4 regions of the Streptomyces sp. NPDC046870 genome follow, and region 1 is predicted to be linked to each of the others. Evidence: riboswitches for the same ligand, from Rfam matches in the RefSeq annotation. Region 1 holds a riboswitch; each other region holds the start of a gene.

The links. Region 1 has a riboswitch for cyclic di-AMP ahead of AB0946_RS18580 (C40 family peptidase). Riboswitches for the same ligand answer to the same signal wherever they lie in the genome.
Positions count from the first base shown of each region.
Region 2: linked by a shared signal. The riboswitch ahead of AB0946_RS34010 (M23 family metallopeptidase) and the one ahead of AB0946_RS18580 (C40 family peptidase) in region 1 are both predicted to bind cyclic di-AMP.
Region 3: linked by a shared signal. The riboswitch ahead of AB0946_RS29250 (M23 family metallopeptidase) and the one ahead of AB0946_RS18580 (C40 family peptidase) in region 1 are both predicted to bind cyclic di-AMP.
Region 4: linked by a shared signal. The riboswitch ahead of AB0946_RS08190 (transglycosylase SLT domain-containing protein) and the one ahead of AB0946_RS18580 (C40 family peptidase) in region 1 are both predicted to bind cyclic di-AMP.

Region 1 covers NZ_JBEYXM010000007.1:234,142-236,332, forward strand. Annotated here, with positions in the region: gene AB0946_RS18570 (ATP-dependent Clp protease proteolytic subunit) at 1-403, shown strand, start outside; gene AB0946_RS18575 (hypothetical protein) at 411-716, shown strand; cyclic di-AMP (ydaO/yuaA leader) riboswitch at 1,059-1,289, shown strand; gene AB0946_RS18580 (C40 family peptidase) at 1,293-1,766, shown strand.
Region 2 covers NZ_JBEYXM010000024.1:97,912-100,102, reverse strand. Annotated here, with positions in the region: gene AB0946_RS34010 (M23 family metallopeptidase) at 1-774, opposite strand, end outside; cyclic di-AMP (ydaO/yuaA leader) riboswitch at 786-951, opposite strand; gene AB0946_RS34005 (PP2C family protein-serine/threonine phosphatase) at 1,194-2,191, opposite strand, start outside.
Region 3 covers NZ_JBEYXM010000017.1:82,605-84,795, reverse strand. Annotated here, with positions in the region: gene AB0946_RS29255 (pitrilysin family protein) at 1-334, shown strand, start outside; cyclic di-AMP (ydaO/yuaA leader) riboswitch at 570-730, shown strand; gene AB0946_RS29250 (M23 family metallopeptidase) at 743-1,498, shown strand; gene AB0946_RS29245 (GntR family transcriptional regulator) at 1,695-2,191, shown strand, end outside.
Region 4 covers NZ_JBEYXM010000002.1:815,082-817,272, reverse strand. Annotated here, with positions in the region: gene AB0946_RS08195 (HAD family hydrolase) at 1-802, shown strand, start outside; gene AB0946_RS08190 (transglycosylase SLT domain-containing protein) at 866-1,354, opposite strand; cyclic di-AMP (ydaO/yuaA leader) riboswitch at 1,360-1,541, opposite strand; gene AB0946_RS08185 (polyprenyl synthetase family protein) at 2,086-2,191, shown strand, end outside.

The sequences.
Region 1 (2,191 bases):
CGCCATGACGGCGATCTACGACGTGATGCAGTACGTCGGCTGTGACGTGGCGACCTACTGCCTGGGCCAGGCCTCCGCCTCGGCCGCGGTGCTGGTCGCGGCCGGCACCCCGGGCAAGAGGTTCGCGCTGCCCGGCGCCCGCATGGTGATCGAGCAGCCCGCGCTGCCCGAGCCGGTGCGCGGACAGCCCAGCGACCTGCTCATCCAGGCGGAGGAGCTGACCCGCATCCGCGCGACGCTCGCGGAGATGCTGACGCGGCACACGGGGCGCACGGCCGGGCAGGTCCACGAGGATCTGGAGCGCGACCTGATCCTGGACGCCGCCGGGGCGGTCGCCTACGGTCTGGTGGACGGCATCGTGCCGAGCCGCCGGGGCACGCCCGGCGCACCGGACGCGAGGTGAGCCGCCCATGCTGCCGGACCTCCCGCCCCTTCCCGCGCTGACCCGCGCCGAGGGCGAGTTGATCGACCGTTACCTGGAGGCGGTCGACCTGCTGGGCCGCATCAACCCGGCCCGGCCCGGGGACACCTACCGCGGGCTGCGCGCCGCCCAGGCGCTGGTGCGCAAGGCGGCGGAGCTGCGGGACGCGCTCGCGCTGATGCACCAACGGGGTGAGACGGAGCTGCACGGGGACACGCTGGCACGGGCGTTGCGGGTGCTGGACGGCGAGCGCCGGGCCGCTCGCGTCGCGCTCCCGCCGGACGGCGCCGGCTGAGGGGGACGCCCCGCCCGGCCCGGCCGGCCCCGTGCGTCGACACGCTTCGTCCGGACGGGACTTGAAACGGTCCGAACGACGTACCGCCGACCGGTGTACTTCCAGATCGCTTTCCGGGCCTCCCGAGTTGCGCCAAGCGCCGTCGCGTCGGCCGCCGGGAGGCGCATCGCCCCAGGTCGGGGGCTACGTCCGGGATCTGACGGAGGCTCGAACAGGGCAGTGTCCACCCGAACGGGTGAGTGGTGAGTAACACCACAAATCCCCGATTCCGTTGGGATTTTCCGACGATCGTGAGCCAAGATCCGTGTCTGACGACAAGCCCCCGCCACCGCGGCGGGGCGATCCGGGCGGACGCCGAGTCCTGCCGCCGCCCGGATGACCGGTCGACGGAGTGGATCGGCAGGAGTGGAGGACCCAAGCAAGGCGGGTCGCCGGAACAGATGTTCGTCCGTACGACACGGACGGTCGTCGGCTCCGGGCGACCCTTGGGGTGAAGCCGTGGCAACACGGCCGGGCAACTTCGCCAGCCCGAATCCGACAGGTCATCCTTCACAGGCGGCTGACGAAGGGTTGCGCATGACTGCGCTCAATCGTGTCCCGTCGCTGATGGCCCGGGCTGGCACGGCCTCGGCTCTGACCCTCGCCGCCGTGGGCGGCTCGATCGCGGTGCCCGGCCTCGCCACCGACGCCTCCGCCGCGACGATGGCGACGAAAGCACTCAAGGTCGCGGCCTCCAAGAAGGGCGCCCCCTACGCGTGGGGAGCCACCGGCCCGCGCCGGTTCGACTGCTCGGGGCTGACGCTCTACTCCTACAAGAAGGCCGGCAAGAAGCTGCCGCGCACGGCCGCCCAGCAGTACAACAAGACGCACCACATCTCCTCCAGGAGCCGCAAGGCGGGCGACCTGGTCTTCTTCCACTCGGGTTCGTACGTCTACCACGTCGGCATCTACGCGGGTCACGGCAAGATCTGGCACGCCCCGAAGACCGGGGACGTGGTGAAGCTCGAGAGGATCTGGACGAAGAGCGTCTGGTACGGCCGGGTGAGCTGACCCGCCTCGGACCAGCAGCGGCTCCAGCAGCAGGGCCGCCGACGCCGCCCCGGCGCCCGCCCGCACCCCACGGACGCGGGGCGCCTGGGCGGGCCGCCTGAGCGAGCCACGGGTGAGACCCCGGAACCGCGACGCCGCCCGGCGCCCGGGTGGCTGCCGCAGGGTTCCGGGGAAGTGACGTCGGGCTGGGGCTCCCAGGCGCCGCCTCGCGCCCACGGCACGCCCCGCCACCGGCCAGACCGGGCGCGACGCCGCGCACTGCCAGGGCTGCCCTCAGCGAGGCTCCACCCGCGACGCCGGCCCGCAGACCGCGCCGACGCCCGGGCGGGCCACCGATGCGTCCCGGTAACGAGACGCCAAGCTGGGGCGCGCAGGCGCCGCCTCGCGCCCACGGCACGCCCCGCCAGCCGCCCGGCACCGCCGCG
Region 2 (2,191 bases), on a different contig from region 1:
GCCGCTGTGCACGGCCTTGATCAGGGTGCCGGTGGGGGCGGCGAAGTCGAGGCCGGTGTGGTAGCCGGAGGACCACATCCCGCCGGCCTGGCCGAAGGTCGAGGTGATCGTGTACGAGGAGGTGGGCAGCGTGTACTGCTCGGCCAGCTTGGCCAGCCGCTCTTCCTCGGCCTTCTTCGCGGCGGCGGCCTCCGCCTTCTCCTTGGCCGCGGCGGCCTGGGCGGCGGCCTTCTGCTCGGCCTGGGCGGCGGCGTCGGCGCTCTGCTTCTCGGCGGCGGCGACCGCGGCGGCCGTGGCCCTGCTCTCGGCCTGGCCCTGCTGCTGCTCGGCCTGGGCCATGATCCGGTTGCGCAGCGCCTCGCCCGCGTCGGCACTGTCCTCGCCGGCGGCCGTGGTCACGCCGACGGTGCTCAGCGTGGCCGTGGCGGCCTCGGCCGGGTGGGCGTCGGCCGAGTCGTCGTGGAAGAGGGAGCCGACCGAGGGCAGGTCCGGCAGGGAGATCGAGACCGGCGGCTTGCCGGTGTTGGCGCTGGCCATGCCGCCCGCGCCGACGGCGGCCATGACGCCGACGCCCAGGACGGTGGAGCTGCGCGCGAAGCCGCCGCGCTGCTTGGCGACGCGATGCCGGCCGCGCACCGGGGCGACGGACTCCTCGGTGGGGTTCCACTCCTCCCAGGGGCCCTCCTCGGCGCGGTAGGCGCCGTACCCGAAGGTCTCGGGCTCGCGCTGTGCCGGTATGAACGGGGCTTCTGGGGCAGGCCGGTTGGACGCCACGCGGGCGTACTCCTTTCCTTCCTTTCGCCTACCGGGTTAGCTGACGGGTTCGGAGCAGGAAGGTCTCCTACGCGCGTATACCGGTCGTGGACTCCGCGAGTTCACGACGGCATTCGCGTGATTCACCCCAGGGTGGTGGTTCCCCGGCTCCCTTGCGGGATTCGGCGCGTGCGCACGGAGCCGCCTCTTGTGACGGCTGTGACGACCGCGCTGCGTTATCGAACGTTAATAGACCCGACAGTCACTTTCCAAGCCGTTCGGCTTGATCATTCGCGTCTTCACCAGCGGAGCTATCGGCCACTACCCCGTCAAAAGGGGCGAGTTGACCGAGCATCGGACTCGTTCAGCAGTCACTTTCGGTTTTGATGGTGACTCAGACGTTATGCGCACGGCGGTCGTCCGGTCACCTGCGGTGACGGTCAGGGGCGCCGCACGGCGAGCAGCGCCATGTCGTCGGCCATGCCGCCCCCGGAGTGCCGGCGCGCCTCCTCGGCGAGCCGGCCGACCAGTGCGGCCGGGCCGGCGAAGGTGCGTCCGGCGAGCCGCCGTTCGGGGTCGTAGAACCGGCCGTGGGCGTCCCGCGCCTCGGACAGGCCGTCGGTGAAGAACAGCAGGGTCGCGCCGCTCGGGAAGGCGGTCTCGGTGGCGCGGTCCGGCCACATGCCGAGGTCGCCCATGCCGAGCGGCAGCGCGGGCTCGGCCGGGGCCAGGGTCCGCAGGGTGCCGTCGGCGTGCAGCAGCAGCGGCGGCGGATGGCCGCGGTTGACGATCCGTACGGCGCCGTCGCCGTGCGGGAGTTCGGCGAGCACCGCGGTGGTGAACCCCTCGAAGGCGTCGATCCCGTCGCGCCGGGTGCCCTCGCGGGCCAGCGCCCGCTCCAGCCGCTCGGCGACCGCCTCCAGCGTGGCCTCCTGCTCGGCCGCCTCCCGGAACGCGCCGATCACCACGGCCACCGCGGCGACGGCGCCCATGCCCTTGCCGCGCACGTCCCCGACGACCAGCCGGACGCCGTAGGGGCTGTCCTGTACGGCGTACAGGTCGCCGCCGATGAACGCGTCCTGCCGTGCCGCCTCGTAGCAGGCGGCGATCTCGTAGCCGCCGATCCGCTCGTCCGGTTCCGGCAGGACGGCCCGCTGGGCGGCCTCGGCGATCTCGCGGGCGGAGGCGAGCCGCCGGTCGCCCCGGCGGACCACCCGGTTGATGGCGACGGCCAGCAGGGCGACTGTCGCGACGGTGACCACGTCGGTGAGGGTGCCCACGGTGGGATGGGCCCCGGCGTCGGTGTGCACGGCGTAGGCGGCGGCGAGGGAGACGAGACCGGTCAGGACGGTGGTGCGCAGCGAGGACAGGGGCGCGGCGACCAGCGGCGCCGCGGTGAAGAACGGGACGGCGGTGAAGTCGTCCGGGGTGAGCAGGC
Region 3 (2,191 bases), on a different contig from region 1:
GGTGCTGCGCACGGTCGCGGCGGACGGCCTGACCGACGCCGAGCGGGACGTCGCCGTGCAGAACCTGGTCGGTGTGGCGCCGCTGAAGTACGAGACCGCGGCGGCCGTCGCCGGCACGCTGGCCGACCAGGTCGAGCAGCACCTGCCCGACGACTTCCAGGCGACGCTGTACCAGCAGTTGGCGGCCACGGGCACGGTGGAGGCCACCGCGGCCGTCGTGAACGCCTTCCCGGTGGACCGCCTGGTGACCGTCCTCGTCGGTGACGCGTCGCAGATCAAGGCGCCGGTGGAGGCGCTGGGCATCGGTGAAGTGACCGTGGTGGCGGCCGAGTAGACGGCCACCGCGGCGGCCGGACGACGGCACGCGCGCGTGGGGCCCTGGTGACCTACGGGTCGTCAGGGCCCCACGGTGTTCCACTCCCTTCCTCAGATGCCCGTTTTGGGGCGGAGGTTGCCTGTCTGCCCTGTGGGATGCGCTACAAAAGCCGGGATGCGTTTGAGGATTGACAACGTGCTTGCGTAGCTTCGTCCGGGCTGTTCGTCAGGCAGTGCGCCGCACCCGCGGCACCGGACAGTCATCGCCGAGTCCCCGTACGGCGCGAGCCAGGGGAGCCGGGGACCCACCGTCCCTGGGGTGAATCGGGCGTCCGCGCGAGTGCGAGGAGGCCCGTAGGAGACCTTCCTGCTCCGAACCCGTCAGCTAACCCGGTAGGCGAGAGGGAAGGAAAGGACCAGCCACTTCATGGCGTTCATGTGCGCCACCGGGAAGCACCGCAAGCCCGGCCGGGTCAAGCGGACCACCGCCCAGGCGGCCGGCGTCGCGGCCCTCACCACCACCGGTGTGATCGGCACCCTCGCCGGCTCCCCGGCGCTCGCCGCCGAGAACACCGCGGAGCAGACCGGCCTCACCCCGGTCGTCGCCGCGTCCGAGGGCGTCGCCGACGAGATCGACGCGCAGGCCGCCGCGCAGCAGCAGGCCGCCGAGCAGAAGGCGGCCGAGGAGGCCGCGGCCAAGGCGGCGGCCGAGCGGGCGCAGAGGATCCGCGCCGAGAAGGTCCGGGCCGCCCGTGAGGCCGAGCGCAAGCGGCTGAACACCTTCGTCGCCCCGATCGCGCACTCCTACGTCTCCACCGCCTACCAGGCGAGCAGCTCCCTGTGGAGCTCCGGTGCGCACACCGGCATCGACTTCCACGCGGCCAGCGGCACGGCCGTCCACGCGGTGGGCTCCGGCACGGTGGTCTCCGCCGGCTGGGGCGGCGCGTACGGCAACCAGGTCGTGATCCGCATGGCCGACGGCATGTACACCCAGTACGGCCACCTGTCGTCCATCGCGGTCACGGTGGGCCAGAAGGTCGTCCCGGGCCAGCAGATCGGCCTGTCCGGGGCCACGGGCCACGTCACGGGCCCGCACCTGCACTTCGAGGCGCGCACGACCCCCGAGTACGGCTCGGACGTCGACCCCGTCGCCTACCTCCGCAAGCACGGCGTGAACGTCTGACGCCGACCGCACGGCTGTCCGAGGCCCCGGCTCACCGAGCCGGGGCTTTCGCCTTTTTACCGGTGGCCGCCGGACCGCTGTCCAAAAAATAGCCATGGATTAGGGCCCGCCGTCGGAAATTCCGGCTCATTGGAATAGAGTCACGGAACACACGTCCATCGTCGACGTTTCACGGGGATTAAGGCGGAGGTCGGTCATGCGTATTCCGGCGCACTCGGTGTGCACGGCCATCCGGGACGACATCGTCGCGGGTGTCCACGAGCGCGGCAGCCGCCTCACCGAGGAAGTCCTGGCCCGCCGCTACGGCGTCTCACGCGTCCCCGTGCGCGAGGCCCTGCGCACCCTGGAGGCCGAGGGCTTCGTGGTGACGCGCCGGCACGCGGGCGCGTGCGTGGCCGAGCCGACCGAGCAGGAGGCCGCCGACCTGCTGGAGATGCGGACGCTGCTGGAGCCGCTGGGCGCCGCCCGGGCCGCCCAGCGGCGTACGGAGGCGCATCTGAAGGTGCTGCGCGGTCTGGTCCGGCTGGGCCAGGAGCGGGCCCGCAGGGGCAGCAACGAGGACCTGCGCTCGTTGGGCGGCTGGTTCCACGAGACGCTCGCCCAGGCCTCCGGCAGCACCTCGCTGACCTCGGTGCTCACCCAGCTGCGGCACAAGATCGCGTGGATGTACACGGTGGAGGCGCCGGTCAGCCC
Region 4 (2,191 bases), on a different contig from region 1:
CCCGGCATATGCACTGATCGCCACCGACCTGGACGGGACGCTGCTGCGCGGCGACGACACCGTCTCGGACCGGTCCCTCGCCGCGCTCGCGCGGGTGGCGCGGGCCGGTGCCCGGCACCTGGTGGTGACGGGCCGCCCGGCCCCGCGGGTGCGGCCGCTGCTCGCGGACCTCGGCGGTGCCGGGCTCGCGGTGTGCGGGCAGGGGGCCCAGGTCTACGACGCCGCGACCGACCGTCTGTTGTGGTCCGTCCGGCTGGACCGGGAGCTGGCCGAGACGGCGCTCGGCAAGATCGAGGCGGAGGTGGGGGAGGTCTACGCGGCGGTCGACCAGGACGGCGTGGACGGGCTCACGCTCATCGAGCCCGGTTACCGGATGCCCCACCCGACACTGCCCGCGGTGCGGGTCGGCCGGCGGGACGACCTGTGGTGCGCGCCCATCAGCAAGGTGCTGCTGCGGCACGCCACCCTGTCCGACGACGAGTTGGCGGCCGTGGCCCGGGCGGCGGTGGGCTCGCTCGCGTCGGTCACGATGTCGGGGCCCGGCACGGTGGAGCTCCAGCCGTGCGGGGTGACGAAGGCGACCGGGCTGGCGCGGGCCGCGGAACGGCTCGGGATCGCCGCCGAACGGGCCCTCGCGTTCGGCGACATGCCCAACGACATCCCGATGTTCGACTGGGCCGGGCGCGGTGTCGCCATGGCCGGCGCCCACCCGGAGCTGAAGGCGGTGGCCGACGAGATCACCCTGTCGAACGAGGACGACGGCGTCGCCGTCGTCCTCGAACGACTCTTCCCGACCGGCTGACGGGGACACCGGCAGCGCCCGGTCAGGTCGTCGGCCGGCGCCCGGCCGGACCGCCGGTGCCGGTCAGTACGCGCCGAACACGTTGTCGATGGACCCGTACCGCGCGGCCGCGTAGTTGCAGGCGGCGGTGATGTTGGCGACCGGGTCGTAGATGTCGAAGGACGTTCCGGCCACGTGGTACGCGTTGAACGTCGGGTCGATGACCTGGAGCAGTCCCTTGGACGGGATGCCCTTGGCGGCGTTGGAGTCCCAGAGGTTGATGGCCTTCGGGTTGCCGGAGGACTCGCGGATGATGTTGCGGTGGATGCCGTTGTAGGTGCCCGGGATGTGCTTCTCGGCCATGATCGCCAGCGACTCGCGGATCCAGCCGTCGAGGTTGTTCGGGTAGCCGGCGGGGGTGGTGGCGGCCGTGGTGGTGGTGCTGGGGGCCGCGGAGGCGTCCGCCGCGCCGATGAGCGGCAGGGCGAGGACGGCGGCACCGGTGCCGACGGCGGTGAGCGCGCGGACGAGGCGGCTGTTCCGGGTACGGCGGGGCTGGGCGACAGCAGACATGGGGGCGTTCCTCTCCGACGCCTGCGAGGTGAGCTGTCGGGTTCGGGCGGGGAGGCGCCCTGCCGTGCTCCTGACGGAGGCATGGCTTCACCCCTAGCCGTCCCGGCGCGGCGTGTGCCGTTCCGGACCGGCGGCTTACCTGGGTCCCCCGCTCCTGCCGTACGAATGAGTTCGTCGATGGGTATGCGGGCGGCGGCAGGATTCGGCGTCCGCCCGACGGCCCGGAACGTATGCGAGAGCACATGTCGGGAACAAGGCCCGGATTCATACAACGTGCGATTTGACCTTGATCGACGCCGTATGAGGTACTTGATCCTTTGCGGTTGCCAATCCTCAACTCGCCGATACGGCAAGGGGTGCGCGAGGGTCGGGCGTGCCCGGCGGCCCCGTCGGGCACGTGACCCAACTCACGAAATAACAAACACTTTTAAATCGGACATGAGGGAATAAGGGGATTCGCACCTGAAGTCGGGGTGATGGTGGAACCCGGCGTGTGCGGGGCGTCGCCGCCGAGGCGAGGGTGGAGTGTCCGGATTACTCTTATATGGATAAAAATCCGCTCACACTGTGTGATCAAAACCATGCCGGTCATGATCCGGTATCGCCCGGGCTGGACCGGTGGGCGCTATCGGTGATCGAAAGAGGACCGGATACGCTGACTTGAGTGATGGCAGCGACCTATCGACAAACCGTGTAACCGCCAGCAGACACCAGCAGACAGGAGACCCCTCGTGACCGTCGTCGGGCCGTTCGGGCTGAGCGTGCGGGACCAGGCTCTGGAAGCCGATGTCCAGGCCGGATTGGCGGCTGTCGAGGAAGGCTTGCTCGAAGCCACCA